DNA from 2 places in the Priestia sp. Y58 genome. Region 1 is predicted to be linked to the other one. Evidence: riboswitches for the same ligand, from Rfam matches in the RefSeq annotation. Region 1 holds a riboswitch; the other holds the start of a gene.
The links. Region 1 has a riboswitch for preQ1 ahead of MMB68_RS23930 (QueT transporter family protein). Riboswitches for the same ligand answer to the same signal wherever they lie in the genome.

Region 1 (7,408 bases):
GAAAAAAGATCAGCAGCTCGAAACGCAATAAATAAGAAACTGATAAAAGCTGCTCATAATTTGAGCAGCTCTTGTTACATGCAGAATTTATATCACAAATGTAAAAGCAATCATAGATACTATGAAAACAAGGATAATAACACCTCTCTTTTTTTCTGTTTTCCATGCTTCAATAGCGCCCACGATACCACCAATAGCTAAAATAAAAGTACCTATAATGTGCAGAGGCAGCAGAGATAATACTCTACCTAAACTCGCCATCACTCCTCCAATCAATATAAATCCTGTTGTTGCAATAGATTTTAAAGATATTAAGTCTCGTATCGCTTCTTTTTTTTCAATTTTACTCAGTTTAAAGTACTCTATTATACTAAAAACAGCGGGTGTTCCCCATAAAATAAAGAAGCTAATTAATCTATCCGTGTCTACACTCACTGTTCATTCACCGCCTTTGTCAATCCCTTATGCACTTTTCCTAACCCGTTTTTTAGAAATAAAAAAAGCGGCTGTAGCTGCTAAAACGGGAATTACAAAAGCAAAGCTAGGTGAATGACTGCCAAACATTACTTTACTTGATAAACCTTCAATTGAACTCCACATATCCGCGCTTTCTGGAACATGCAAAAGCGTAAGAATCATGCCTGATAGCAGTTGAAAGCTACCTAGCAACACAATGAAGCTAATGATAAATAGTCCATATCTCTTCAATGAAATCTCCCCCTTGGTTTATATACGATTTCACACCTTTCAAGTTCCACTATTTAACAAAAAACTTTCTATTACTCTTGCTTCAAGGATCCTCCAAAAGAAAATTGATGGTAGTCATCAAGCTTATTCCAATATCCTATGCACTTTACGTCAGGCTCATCAATAGCTAACGCTTCTTTATTAATTCCTTTATAAGGAAGAAATACAGTTAACTGCACTTTTTGTTTTGGCTTAATATTTAATTTATTACCTTCTGCTAATACCTTAAATTTATTTTCAGAATAACCGTTTTTCATTTTTAAAGGATAGGATAAAAAGACATTGTTTTGTTTGATGGTCAAATCGCTCTTGTTTACTAATTCCATTTCATATGAAATCCCTTGCTTCATCTTTTGTTCTTTGATGACGTTAATATGGATCTTTTCTAGCTCTTTTAAAGGAACGTTGCCTTCTTCTTTTGAACATCCGGAAAACACGATGGCTAACGCTAATAAAATAAGAACTCCTAACTTTCTGCTCAAAAAATAATCCCCTCTCTAGTAACAAAAATTACCTTACAATTATAACTCAAATTAGTAATTTAATGGTAAAAATACACAATTAAAAAAGCAAACCTTTTCGGTCTGCTTTTTTAATTGCTACGCATAGGTAATGTGTTGTTGTGCGAAAAACTTTTCGATAAGGAGTTTGCCAACTATATGTATATCGTAACAAAAGAAAAAAGAACGCGCTGTGAGATTTGTCACTTCTTCTTTCAAAATAATCTAATCGAATACTCGCTATTTCCTTACGCAAAAAGAGCAGAACGCAAACGCGACCTGCTCTTTTCACATGCTAGATATGGGTAATTTGTCCATGCGTGAAAAGCTCTTCAATAATAAGGGGTTTATCACTACACTTATAGAATAACAAAGAAAAAAAGATGGGGCTGTGAGATTTATCACACCCCCATCTTTTTTATCCAACTAGCTTATTAAATTGTACACGTTTATTAATTGCTGCCATAATTGGTGCTCCAACAAGCATAACAACAAACTCACCAACAGCCGTTGTTAGCCATGTAAAGAAAAATGGTAACTCAAATGCTAGGTGCAGTTCAAACGCAATAATAAACATCGTAAACGTAAACACAAGTGTATTAATAAGCATACGAGCCCACATATTTTTAATGTAGCGCATAGAAAAAATGGTAATGAGTAATGATAGTACAGATTGTCCTACCCCAAACACCAGATCATAAGCGACCATTGGTGAAAAAAACAAATTCGTCAGAAATACCCCTAGTACAATGCCGTACACGTACTTTTTATTAAATACAATCAAATGATTGAACATTTCCGATATACGAAATTGGATATTGGTGAAGCCAAACGGCTGAATTAACATGCTGACAGCAATATACATAGCAGCTAAAAGACCGTTGACGCAAAGTGTTCTTATATTCATCTTACTATTCTCTCCTTAGTTTTTTAACGTGGGATGGTTACGAACCACGTAAACACTCAAAGAATCATACAGCAAGCTTAAGCTTTCGTCAATCTAGCTGTTTGCAAACTACTGCCGCTTTCTATATCTTGAACATTGACTGCCCTTTTTTCTTACTTTTCTTTAGTATAAAATAGAAGACGTATCCGTATACATAGGTGACATAAAGTAGTTAACCCTTTTGATTTGAAATACGAAAGGATTTGTAGTGATGTTAGATAATACAGATAAGCGCATACTAGAAGAGCTATCAAAAAATGGACGTATGAAGATGAAAGAATTAGGAGAAAAAGTGCATTTAACCGGACAAGCCGCTTCTGCTAGAGTATTAAAGTTAGAAGATGAAGGCATTATCAAAGGCTATACAATTAACATTGATGAACGAAAACTTGGCTACACCGTCCATGCATTTTTAAATATCTATACGCAGAGCATTCATCACCACCCCTACCTTACATTTTTAGAAAGTCAGCAGAAGTACGTCATCAACAACTTTAAAATCAGCGGCGATGGCTGCTACTTACTAGAATGCAAATTTCATTCAAATGAAGAATTAAATGATTTTTTGACAGAGCTAAATCAGCATGTGAATTACAAACTTTCAATTGTCATTAACAAATAATTTTTTAAAAAAATAAAGGTATATTAATTTATGAAAATGGCAATTCTAATAACGTATTCCCCCTATTCCAATAAATTTGAAAATCCTTTGCATCGTCGCAAAGGATTCTTTTTTATGTAGGAAACCGCCTTCTATTTTTTGAAAAGTTGAACATCTCTCATAGCGTTGACATAGCGGTCAGAGGTTTATATAATCGGTGACATCGAAGCATGGAAAAGCCGGATCAAGACCCATACACGTATCGTAATTCTTCGTCTTAGAAGTTGATCAGTTTTATAACTAGACAATTTCTAAGACGTTTTTTATTTTATCATTTGTGAAACACTAGTAAAAACAAGATTTCACATGAAAATATCCTAATAATCAAGGAGGTTTGCATATTGAAAACAATCTATAAAGACATCATCTTAATTATTGTTGGAGCACTTTTAGTTGCTGCATCCATTGATTTTTTCGTCATTCCAAATAAATTAGGTGACGGAAGTACAGTTGGTATTGCTCTTGTTTTATATTATTTATTTCATATCCCTACAAGTATCAGCACATTTCTTGTAAACCTTATATTTATTGCCTTAGCCTATAAATTTCTAACCAAAAAAACGATTCTTTATACGATTCTAGGAGCCGTCATGACGTCCGTTTTCCTCGGTCTAGTCAGCTATATTCCTTTTCACGTTCACGACATGATTTTAGGAATTGTATTCGGGGCTTTACTAATGGGAACAGGACTTGCTCTCATTTTTATCGCAGATGGATCTACCGGTGGAACAACGCTTTTAGCTTATTTATTAAACTATACAAAAGGTTATAATATTTCTAAAAGCATGTTCTATATGGACAGCGTCATTATTTTAGCATCGGTTTTTGCTATTGGCGTCAACAACACACTCTATACTTTTATATTCGTCTATCTTTGTGCCAAAATCGTCGACATCGTTATCGAAGGTTTCCACAACAAAAAAGCTATGACGATTATGTCTGATCAGTACAAAGACATTGCGCAAGTTATCACCAGTGAATTTGGAAATGCAGCCACAATCTTTTACGGATATGGCTACTACGCCAATAAAGATAAACGTATTATTTACGTTGTTATTAAAAAGAACGAGCTATTAAAAATTAAAAAGAAAATCCAGCAAATTGACCCGAATTCTTTTATTGTCATCCACGAAGTAAAAGAAGTTGTCGGCGGGAAATTTGGATTTATCGGCAATTCGCCTCATGAAACAAAAGCCGCTGCTAAATAAAAAAATCCACCTCTTGGTGGATTTTTTTATGAAAAAACCGTTAAGAAAAACGAAAAGATACCTGCTAAAAAGTAAACAGACCCTAACGCAACTGCTCCTGTAACGACCGTAAATACACTTAATCCGATAGCCACCTTCATTTTCATCCACATCCCTTTTTAGATTAGTAGTATAAGTATGTCCAAGGATAGGAGATTTATAACTATGCCATCCTATTTATTTCATATATCTATGCAACAATTGTCTATTCAATGTGTTCTAAAACCACCCCTGACGACATAATGTATAGGAAGGATTTCATATACACATCTTTGTATCACACATATCATATGAAATTAGGTGAGATAAAATGGTGGCTGTCCACTTTTTTGAAAACAGAAAGCTTCTATTAAGCCAGCTGAGGGAAAACATTCCTTCTACGGGTGATGATTTAAAGATTAAAGGACGAAAAGGAACCGTCGTGCTTGTGAATGACATCGATGAAAAAAATGTTCACGTGGAAGTTGCTTTAGAAAAAGTAGTGAAAAAGAACTTAGCGTTAGATAACGCTAAAAAGAAAAGGAGATAAGCGGTTTACGCTTATCTCCTTTTCCTTTTAATTTATATACGAATCGTCTTTATCTTTTGCTTCAGTTTCCAAAAAAAAGAGACTCCTAAAAAGGAATCTGCAGCAAAGAGCGATATCATCGCCTGAATATTAATACAAGTTATATTTTAACATATAAAAACATTTTTTACAAAAATAAACTATTATTTTACGCATAATTATTTTTTATTCGATGTTTTTCAACATTTGAAACCATTTCGTATAAAGATCTTTATTTATTTTTCAGGCCAAATTTTTGCATCTGGCTCTAATAACCACTTATGCTCCTCTTCCATAATACGGTCTGTCCACGGATTATTGTCGAGATGGCGAATCATCCAGCAGAAGTACATCGCATAGCCGGGAGCCGTTGCTTGAGGATGATCCAATTCGCCAGGAATTGTAATAAAACTATTATCAACTACACGGTACGCATCTTCTCCAACCATTGCGCAGCCAAATCCTTGGGGCTTGTCAAAACGATAGTAATACACTTCGGGCTGGTCATGATGATGAGGCGGATAACTCGACCATCTTCCTGGATAAGAAATAACTTCTCCAATAACAAGGTTAGAGTAAGAAGCGTTATTGTAGTCAAAAATTGTTCGAATTACACGCTGAGCAGTACCTTCCCATACTCCCTCACCAGCCACTGTGTTTTGACAATCTTCAGGCGTATATAATTTTGATGAAAACTCTTTTTCATTATCCGTTTTTTGAATTAGCACTTCACTATCGGCAAGCCCGGTAATTTTAACCTCCACATTTTTTGAAATGTGCAAACACCAAGGCTCTTCTTCAAATAGGGACTGGCGCTGAATTTCTTTCGAATGGCCTTCCCACTCTAGCTTTACCTTTCCTTCTAGTAAAAGAATAGCCGTTTCACTGCTACTGTCTAGTAAAGTTTCCTCTTTTCCTTGGGACATTTTATAAATCCCAATATCCATCAGCATATCTTTGTGCTGACCGGTCATTTCTGTAAGTACGTTGTATCCTTTATTTAACTCACCTAATTTACCTAACATGCTTAAATTCCTCCTTTATGTAGTAGCGCAATCAGAATTTACTAATCACTCATTTTTTCTTCATAGACTTTATACATTCTTTTGAATATGTGACTGTGAAGAGTTTTTATTAACAGCAATACTCTTGATTGTATTCAATTATTTGCAGATGCTGTGGCTTCCCTTCGTAACGGAGCCGTTGATTTCCGAACAATCAATTTTGGCTCAAGAAGCAAATGTTCTTTATGCATCGCTGGATATTTCATTTCTCTAACCAGCAAATCCACTACGTTTACAGCCATTTCTTTTGTCGGCTGTGCTACTGTCGTCAACATGGGCGTGATGGTAGTAGAAAGAACCGTATTATCAAAGCCAATCACTGATAAGTCTTGCGGCACATCAATTTTGAGTTCCTTTGCGGCTTGCATAACGCCGATAGCCAGTAAATCGTTACAAGCAAAAATAGCCGTCACTTTCTCCTTCATTAAAAAAATTTGCTTAGCACTTTCATATCCTTTTTGAATACTTGCTTCGGTCGTAATAACGTGCTGAGGCGGCACGATGATTCCATTTTCTTGCATAGCGTCTCGAAAAGCATCTAAACGGGCGTGATTGCTTTTTGCATTTTCTGTAATAATCGCAATTTTTTCATGATGCAAAGACAGCAAATAATCAGTCGCTAAATAGCTCCCTTTGTAGTCATCCACTGTCACTGTATTAACGGATATGTGAGGAATTTCTGAAGCAATAACGCTAATCGGTATATCTTGCTTAAGCATATTTTTTAAAAGATTAGCATTGCGAAAAGCAGAAGCTACAATTAAACCGTCGATTCTCTGACGTATTAACAGCGATAGATACTTTTTCTCTTTTTCCGCATCGTTATCGGTATTGCACATTACAACATGGAAACCTCGCTCATGACTTCGGTCTTCTATGCTTCTTGCCAAATCGGCAAAAAAAGGGTTGGAGATGTCAGGTACGAGAAGCCCAATCGTTTTAGTGGGTTTTCCTGTTAAAGCAGATGCTACGACGCTTGGATGGTAATTCAACTGCGCCATAACCTCAATTACTTTTTGTCTTGTTCTTTCACTAATATGACCGGTTTGATTGATGACTTTTGATACGGTAGAAATTGATACACCTGCTTCTTCAGCCACACTATAAATGGTTGGCTTCATTTCCTCTCCTCCTTTCCTTTCATAAACACATAAAAGGCGTAAAATCTTTTACAATGGAAATTAAAGACCGCTTTTTTCTTTAATAAAGTTTCTTGCTTTTAACGCATATTCAAAAGGATTAGCAAGGGCTGGATCCTGTTCTGCTTCTACGACAAACCATCCGTTATAATCCGAAGTGGCAAGCGTAGTAAATACTTCATCAAATTCAATAGCTCCGTCACCTGGAACAGTAAAGGCTCCTTCTTTTACCGCTTGCAAGAAGCTCAGGTCTTGTTGTTTGACTCGATCAACTACTTCTTGGCGAATATCTTTTAAATGAACATGCTTAATACGGTGAAGATATTTTTTTAAGATATAAAGAGGTTCTTCGCCTGAAAAGACAAGATGACCGGTATCAAATAGGAGCGAAACAAGCTCCGGATTGGTAAGCTCCATTAGCTGCTCAATTTCTTCTGTTGTTTGTACACCTGTGCCCATATGGTGATGATAGACAATATGCATATCTTTTTCTCGTGCCAGTTTCCCAAGATGGTGCAGGCCTTCTATAAGTCTGCTCCACTCTGTTGGCGTGAACA
Region 2 (7,408 bases), on a different contig from region 1:
AGGCTTCGTCTGTAATGGAAGGGTTAAGAAAAATAACGACAAAATCCCCGCGGAAAATTTATCTTTCTCATTTACGAATGCTCGTCATTAGCGAAAGTATGGCGGAAGACGGTATCGCTGAAGTGCTTGATTTCTTTGCTCGGGATCATGAAGTGCGTACCGATTATTTTGTTGTTATTGCTAAAAACACGAAAGCATCGAGCGTGCTGAACGTATTAACAACAATCGAAAAAATACCAGCTAACCATATGTTTGCTTCATTAGACGTGTCACAGCGTATTTGGGCACCTACTAGAGGAGTAAAGTTAAATGAACTGATTAGCAATTTAACCAGCGAAGGAAAGCAGGCGGTGTTATCAGGAGTATTGTTAAAAGGCAATGTGAAAAATGCAGGAGATATGTCTAGCATTTCTCGCACCAATCTTTCCACTCTGCTCAATTTCAAAGGATTGGGTGTCTTTCAAAATGATAAGCTTATCGGCTGGTTCAATGAAGACGAAAGTAAAGGATATAACTATATTACAGGAAATGTAAAAAGTACGTTAATTGTTATTCCATGCGAAAAAAAAGAAAAACAGCATGATATCATCGGAGTAGAAATGCTTCGAACGAATGTCAAGGTGACAGCTACTATGAAAAATCATAAACCTCATATTCACGTTGATTTAAAAGGAGAAGCGAACGTGGCTGATGTAGAGTGTCAAGTGAATTTACAGGACCCAGCTGTAATCAATATGCTCGAACGAAAAACAGCAGCCGACGTAAAAGAAAAAATGAATGACGCGGTGGAAAAAGCTCAAAAAACCTATAAAAGCGATATCTTTGGTTTTGGCGAAGCGTTTTACAGACAAGATGTGAAAAGATGGTACAAAATGAAAAGAGACTGGAACAGAATTTACGCAGAGGATTTAACCGTCGATTTAGATGCAAAAGTTCAAATCCGTCGCTTAGGCACGTTAAATAACTCATATATGAAGCAAATGAAGCATTAAGGAGAAAGAAAATGGAGGGATTTATAGCCTTACTTGTACTGCTTGCTTATTTGACTAAAAAAATCATGATCAACTTCCGAAAGGAAAAGTATTACCGTGAAATAGTCGTCTACCTTTGTCTCATAGGTTTGGGTCTATTCTTTTGGGGAGCGATTACACTCCGTAAAGAAGTTCCTACGCCTCTGTACTTTTTAGAGGCACTAATTAAGCCTCTTACTAGAACCGTTCATCATCTGTTATTCACGTGAGCAAGCATGTAGGAGAGAAGGTGTGTATGATGCAAATAAAAGAATATATTAGTCCGAAACAATTTCTTTTTCTAATTTATGTTTTTTGTATCGGAAGCGCCATCTTGGCAGTTCCGGCTACATTATTAGAGACGAATAGACAAAATGCGTGGTTTTGCGGTGTGCTTGCTATTGGCTTTGCACTTTTAATCGTTGCGGTGCTTTTATGGCTGATTCAGTGTTACCCTCAGCAAACATTCATTCAAATAGCTAAAAAGGCGCTCGGTCGTTATGCCGGAACGTGTATTTCTCTTATTTACATTTTCTTCATGTTCATTCAATCTACGTTTTCGCTTCGAGACATCAGTACGTTTATGACGACTCAAATTGTCCCTGAAACGCTGCCTACGTGGATTCATGCTCTTGTTCTTTTAGCTGTTATATACGGAGGGTATTTAGGTATTGAAGTGGTAGCTAGAACCGCGGAAATCTTTTTGCCGTGGATTGTGGTCCCTTTTTTATTGTTAATTGTTTTAAATATTCCTCAGATGAAATTTGATCGTCTTTATCCTTTTTTTGAATTCAGCATGGGTGATTTAGTATTAGGGACCACTTATTTTTTAGGAAACCCGTTTATGGAATTGATTTTTATCCTAATGATTACGCCTCATGTAAAAGGTGGAAAAAAGGTAAAAAAAATGTTTGTTATCGGCACTGTCGCATCGGGCTTGACGATTACGATTGCAGTTGCGGCTTGTATATTAGCTCTTGGCGCGAATATTGCGTCGATGCACAGTTATCCAGTTTATTTATTAGGAAAAATGATTTCGTTGGGTGCAACGATTCAGCATGTTGAAGTATTAGTAGCCATTATTTGGATGTTATCTATCTTTTTTAAAGTTGTCATTGTGTTCTATGCTATTCAGTTAAGTATCGTCCAATTGTGTAATTTACGGGTGCGCAATTTTTTAAGCTTTCCTTTAGGCCTAATTATTACAGGCGTGGCGTATTACATTATTCCCAATACAGCGTACTTCAATTATTTTGAAAAATATTACTGGCCGTTTTATTTATTTGTACTAAGCGTCTGTTTTCCGTTGTTATTTATTGCGCTTTCTTATATAAAGAAAAATAAGACAGCTAAAGGCGATAGAAGCCAACAAACATAGCATTATTTATACGCATGTGGTATAGTATACGATGACAATTCAAGAAGAAACGCCGTACACGTTTGTATACGTACGGGAGAGGTTCGAAAACTCCCTCTATAAAAAACTAAGATCATCGTTGATGACAAAAGACACGGTTTTAGCGTGTCTTCTTTCACGTGCTTTTCTATTAACACGTCTTTTTGACGTGTTTGGTAAGGACGTGTATCTTAGTTGCTTTTTAGGGAGATTGCTGGAAAAGAGCAGTCTCTTTTTTGTGTTATAAAATTAGTCACAAAGGGAACGAACGGTTCAATAAAGTTTCTTCTTCTTTTGATTTCAATCAAAAAGGAGACGAACAATAATGATGAAAAATGAAAAAGCGATTGTTGTATTTAGCGGAGGTCAAGATAGTACGACATGTCTGTTTTGGGCTTTGAAAAACTTTAAAGAAGTAGAAACGGTTACTTTTCAATACGGTCAGCGTCATAGTCAAGAGATAGAGGTAGCAAAAGATATCGCAGCTGATTTAGGTGTGAAGCATACCGTACTAGATATGTCACTTTTAAATCAATTAGCACCAAATGCCTTAACGCGAGATGATATTGAGATCGAGCAAAAAGAAGGAGAGTTGCCTACAACGTTTGTGGATGGCCGCAATCTGTTATTTTTATCATTTGCAGCCGTACTGGCTAAAAACAGCGGAGGCCGTCATATCGTAACAGGCGTTTGTGAAACTGATTTTTCAGGATATCCAGACTGTCGAGACGTATTTGTGAAATCGTTAAACGTCACGCTTAATTTATCAATGGACTTTGAGTTTGTGATTCATACGCCGCTTATGTGGATTGATAAAGCAGAAACGTGGGCATTAGCGGATGAGCTAGGAGCGCTTGAATATGTGCGTGAAAAAACGTTAACGTGCTACAACGGTATTGTTGCTGACGGATGCGGTGAATGTCCCGCATGTCAATTGCGAAAGCGTGGATTAGATCAATACCTGCAAACAAAAGAAGGAGGAGAAAAATAATGCTGCAACAAATGTATCCTCAAGTGTTTCATGACTATGAATATGAACTGAACAAAGATATGCAGTTTGCTGCGGCACATTTTGTTCCTCACACAGAAGCAGGTAAATGCCGTCAAGTCCATGGACATACGTATTTTGTAAATCTAACTGTTGCCGGAGATACATTAGACGAAGCGGGCTTTTTAGTAAACTTTGCGCTATTGAAAAAAATTGTTTCTGGTCAATTTGATCATACATTATTGAACGATCATTCTATCTTTAACGAAGAAAATCCAAATGATTTTCCTACAACTGAAGTTGTTGCCCGTAAAATTTATGAGTTGGTTCAAGAATATCTAGACACACTACCAAATAAGCCTTCTTGCGTACAAGTATTCGTGCGGGAAACGCCGACAAGTTACGTAGTTTACCGCCCAAAGAAGGTGAAAAAACGTGGCTAATACAATTCCAGTACTTGAAATATTCGGACCAACAATTCAAGGGGAAGGAATGGTTGTAGGACGTAAGACGATGTTTGTTCGTACCGCCGGCTGTGATTATTCCTGCAGCTGGTGTGATTCAGCTTTTACATGGGATGGATCAGCTAAAAACGATATTCGTCAGCTAACAGCAGAACAAATTTGGACGGAGCTAAAAGAAATTGGAGGAGAGTGCTTTGATCACGTCACCATTTCTGGAGGAAACCCTGCGCTTATCAAGGCGATTGGTTCACTTGTAGAGCTTTTGCACAGTCATGGGGTAAAAGCAGCTCTTGAAACACAGGGAAGCCGTTATCAGGATTGGTTTCTAAAGATCGATGATTTAACGATTTCTCCTAAGCCTCCAAGTTCATTAATGAAAACAAATTTCTCCGTATTAGACGATATTATAGAGACATTAATAAAGGAAAAACGCATGGCGCATATAAGCATAAAAGTCGTTGTATTTAATGATGAGGACTTTGAGTATGCAGCGTCTGTTCATGAACGTTATCCTGAGGTTCCATTTTTTGTTCAAGTAGGCAACGAGGACTTAACGACAATCGATAATGCGTCGTTAACACAAGAATTGCTTAAAAAGTATGAGTGGTTAATTGATAAGGCAGTAGCAGCTAAAAACATGAACGATGTAAGAGTTCTGCCGCAGGTTCACGCCCTTGTTTGGGGAAATAAACGAGGCGTGTAAGCGTATAGCAAAAAATTTACAAAGAAAAATAAAAACAGATATATACAAAATAAAAAAACGCTGTTAGAATGACAATCGTAGAAAGAGAGGAAATGCAAATGAGCGGTCGAAAAGATGAAGAATTAGAAGGTGTATCACTCCTTGGAAATCAAGGAACAAACTATTTGTTTGAATATGCACCAGAGATTCTAGAAGCATTTGATAACAAACATCCAAATCGTGATTATTTTGTGAAATTCAACTGTCCGGAATTTACGAGCTTATGTCCAAAAACAGGTCAGCCGGATTTCGCAACCATTTATATTAGCTACATTCCAGATGAAAAAATGGTAGAAAGCAAGTCGTTAAAGCTTTATTTGTTCAGCTTCCGTAACCATGGAGATTTCCATGAAGACTGTATGAATATTATTATGAATGACTTAATTAAACTGATGAATCCAAGATATATTGAAGTATGGGGAAAATTCACACCGCGCGGCGGGATTTCAATTGATCCATATACAAACTATGGCCGTCCCGGTACGAAGTATGAAGAAATGGCTAATTATCGCCTGATGAATCATGATTTATACCCAGAAACAATTGATAATCGTTAATTTGAACAAACAGGTTGTGTATGCAACCTGTTTTCCATTGCAAAAACAACAGGTGAGAAGGTGAAAGAATGTCACAGAGATCAGCATTAGTATTAGGTGCAAGCGGACTTGTTGGTCAAGAACTTTTAAAAATGTTATTAAGCAACAGCTTATATAACCATGTGACAGTGTTTGTTCGAAAAAAGCTACCAATCGAACACACAAAGCTACGTCAGCTTGAAATTGATTTTTCAGAGCTTGATAAGCACGAAGAATGCTTTGCAGTTGATGATGTATATTGCTGTTTAGGCACGACAATGAAAAAAGCAAAAACAAAAGCGAAATTCATTAAGGTGGACTACGAATTTCCTTTAAAAGCGGCTAAATGTGCAGAAAAATATCGCTGCAAAAACTTTTTAACGATTACAGCAATTGGTGCTGATCTTCGTTCGCCATTCTTTTACAGTAAAGTAAAGGGGCAAGTAGAAGAAGATATCGCAAGCTTGTATATCCGTTCTACTCACTTTTTCCGCCCATCGTTATTATTAGGCAAGCGCCAAGAGTTTCGCCTATTTGAAAAGATTGGGGGATACACGTTGAAGTCGTGTTCATTTTGCCTTGTAGGAAAGTGGAGAAAGTATCGTCCAATTAAAGCGTATAACGTAGCCAAATCGATGATGAAAGCTGCTCTTGAAGATAAATGTGGCGTTCATGTACATGAAAGCCAAGACATTTATACAGGTGAATGCTATTATTCGTTTACCAACGGCAAGCGAGTATTATCAAAATAAAGAAAAGCCTCTTCATAAGAAGGGGCTTTTTTTCTATCTTCCGTCACCATCCGCATCTCCACCGCTATCTCCATCGCCATCATGATCGTGATTAGAAGCAGATTCACTCCAACTTGTGTAGGAGTTAGAATCTTCTTCGGCATAATTCATGGGCTCAACGGATGTTTTTTTATTTGAAGTTTGTTTGCGTTTAAAAACGAACTGCATGATGAAAAAAAGAATGACAATAAGAGCGACGATAAACAATACAGTATCAAACATGCTAGTAGTTCCTTTCGGTAAGAAGATAGTAGTAGCTTTTTTATTGTCACACGAAAATAAGCCCCTTTCAAGAAAAAAGGGGCCTGTTTTTGTTTCTTTAAGGAAACTTTTTTTATCTTAGCCATATATTATTGTATGAAGAAACATTTTAGAAAAGAGGGAGTACAGTGAAAAAAAGTTCGAAGGATGTTAAGGTGCAACAGTATATTTACCTCATGTATAAACTAGGGATTATTACAGAAGAACAAAAGAATCAATTCTTTCAAAACCAATAAAAAAGCAACCGCTTTTGCTTTCCGGCTGCTTTTTCTCTTTACATAGCTGGATTAATGATGATGTAGTTTTTGTGGTTGACAACAGTTCGCTGTTCTAAGTCTAAATCGCGGTAGTTTGTCATGTAAGTCAAATCTACAATCACGGAGTTTTCATTTACTTTTTCGACAATGCCCTGTAAGCCATTTTTAAATTCTATCAAGTTTCCTACCTCTGCTATTTTCATGAGTCATCGCTCCTTTGTTTTAAATTAGTTCATTATAAATTTTTTCAATAATTTTAATTTTAAAAATAGTAAAACTAGTTAGCGTTTTCTTTTTTACAATTTTGCCTTAAAACTGGGAATTAGTAAAGAGTTTTTTGAAAAAATATAAAATAAAATTGAAAAAATAAGTAAAATGTGCTGAGAAATAAAAGGAATTGGTAGCTTTTACGAAAGAGAGAAGCAGGACAGTTCCATCTTTGTTCATCTTTCGTTATAATAAACGAGGTATAATCTTGTCATAAATTATAAGAATTAGAAGGTGTAGAAATTGAAAGATACTGGACTCGTGCTCGAAGGAGGCGGTATGAGAGGCCTTTATACAACTGGAGTTTTAGATTACTTTATGGAAAGAAATCTGTACCTTCCGTATGTAATTGGCGTTTCAGCCGGCGCTTGTCATGCCACTTCTTATTTATCTAGACAAATAGGAAGAAGTCGCAAAGCTAATTTAGATTTTTTAGAGGATCCTCGCTACTTGTCGTGGAAAAATTATTTTAAAACAAAAGAGATATTTGGAATGGATTTCGTTTTTGATGAAATTCCTAATCAGCTTCTTCCATTTGACTTTGAGGCATTTGCTGAGCGTACAGAGAAGCTTGTAGTAGGAGCAACGGACTGTGTGACGGGAGAACCCGTTTATTTTGATGAGTATGACCGGGACATTTTGACAGCGGTTCGCGCT

Region 2: linked by a shared signal. The riboswitch ahead of queC (7-cyano-7-deazaguanine synthase QueC) and the one ahead of MMB68_RS23930 (QueT transporter family protein) in region 1 are both predicted to bind preQ1.

Annotation. Positions count from the first base shown of each region.
Region 1 covers NZ_JAKWFL010000011.1:22,803-30,210, reverse strand. Annotated here, with positions in the region: gene MMB68_RS23950 (DHA2 family efflux MFS transporter permease subunit) at 1-31, shown strand, start outside; gene MMB68_RS23945 (hypothetical protein) at 88-435, opposite strand; gene MMB68_RS23940 (hypothetical protein) at 463-708, opposite strand; gene MMB68_RS23935 (hypothetical protein) at 780-1,229, opposite strand; gene MMB68_RS23930 (QueT transporter family protein) at 1,666-2,154, opposite strand; PreQ1 riboswitch class I at 2,164-2,208, opposite strand; gene MMB68_RS23925 (Lrp/AsnC family transcriptional regulator) at 2,405-2,815, shown strand; gene MMB68_RS23920 (YitT family protein) at 3,196-4,062, shown strand; gene MMB68_RS23915 (hypothetical protein) at 4,412-4,630, shown strand; gene MMB68_RS23910 (5-deoxy-glucuronate isomerase) at 4,885-5,673, opposite strand; gene MMB68_RS23905 (LacI family DNA-binding transcriptional regulator) at 5,808-6,833, opposite strand; gene iolE (myo-inosose-2 dehydratase) at 6,894-7,408, opposite strand, start outside.
Region 2 covers NZ_JAKWFL010000004.1:267,846-275,253, forward strand. Annotated here, with positions in the region: gene MMB68_RS14620 (Ger(x)C family spore germination protein) at 1-992, shown strand, start outside; gene MMB68_RS14625 (hypothetical protein) at 1,004-1,240, shown strand; gene MMB68_RS14630 (GerAB/ArcD/ProY family transporter) at 1,267-2,388, shown strand; PreQ1 riboswitch class I at 2,461-2,504, shown strand; gene queC (7-cyano-7-deazaguanine synthase QueC) at 2,735-3,397, shown strand; gene queD (6-carboxytetrahydropterin synthase QueD) at 3,397-3,837, shown strand; gene queE (7-carboxy-7-deazaguanine synthase QueE) at 3,830-4,561, shown strand; gene queF (preQ(1) synthase) at 4,660-5,157, shown strand; gene MMB68_RS14655 (NAD(P)H-binding protein) at 5,226-5,927, shown strand; gene MMB68_RS14660 (hypothetical protein) at 5,961-6,188, opposite strand; gene MMB68_RS14665 (YkvS family protein) at 6,502-6,687, opposite strand; gene MMB68_RS14670 (patatin-like phospholipase family protein) at 6,995-7,408, shown strand, end outside.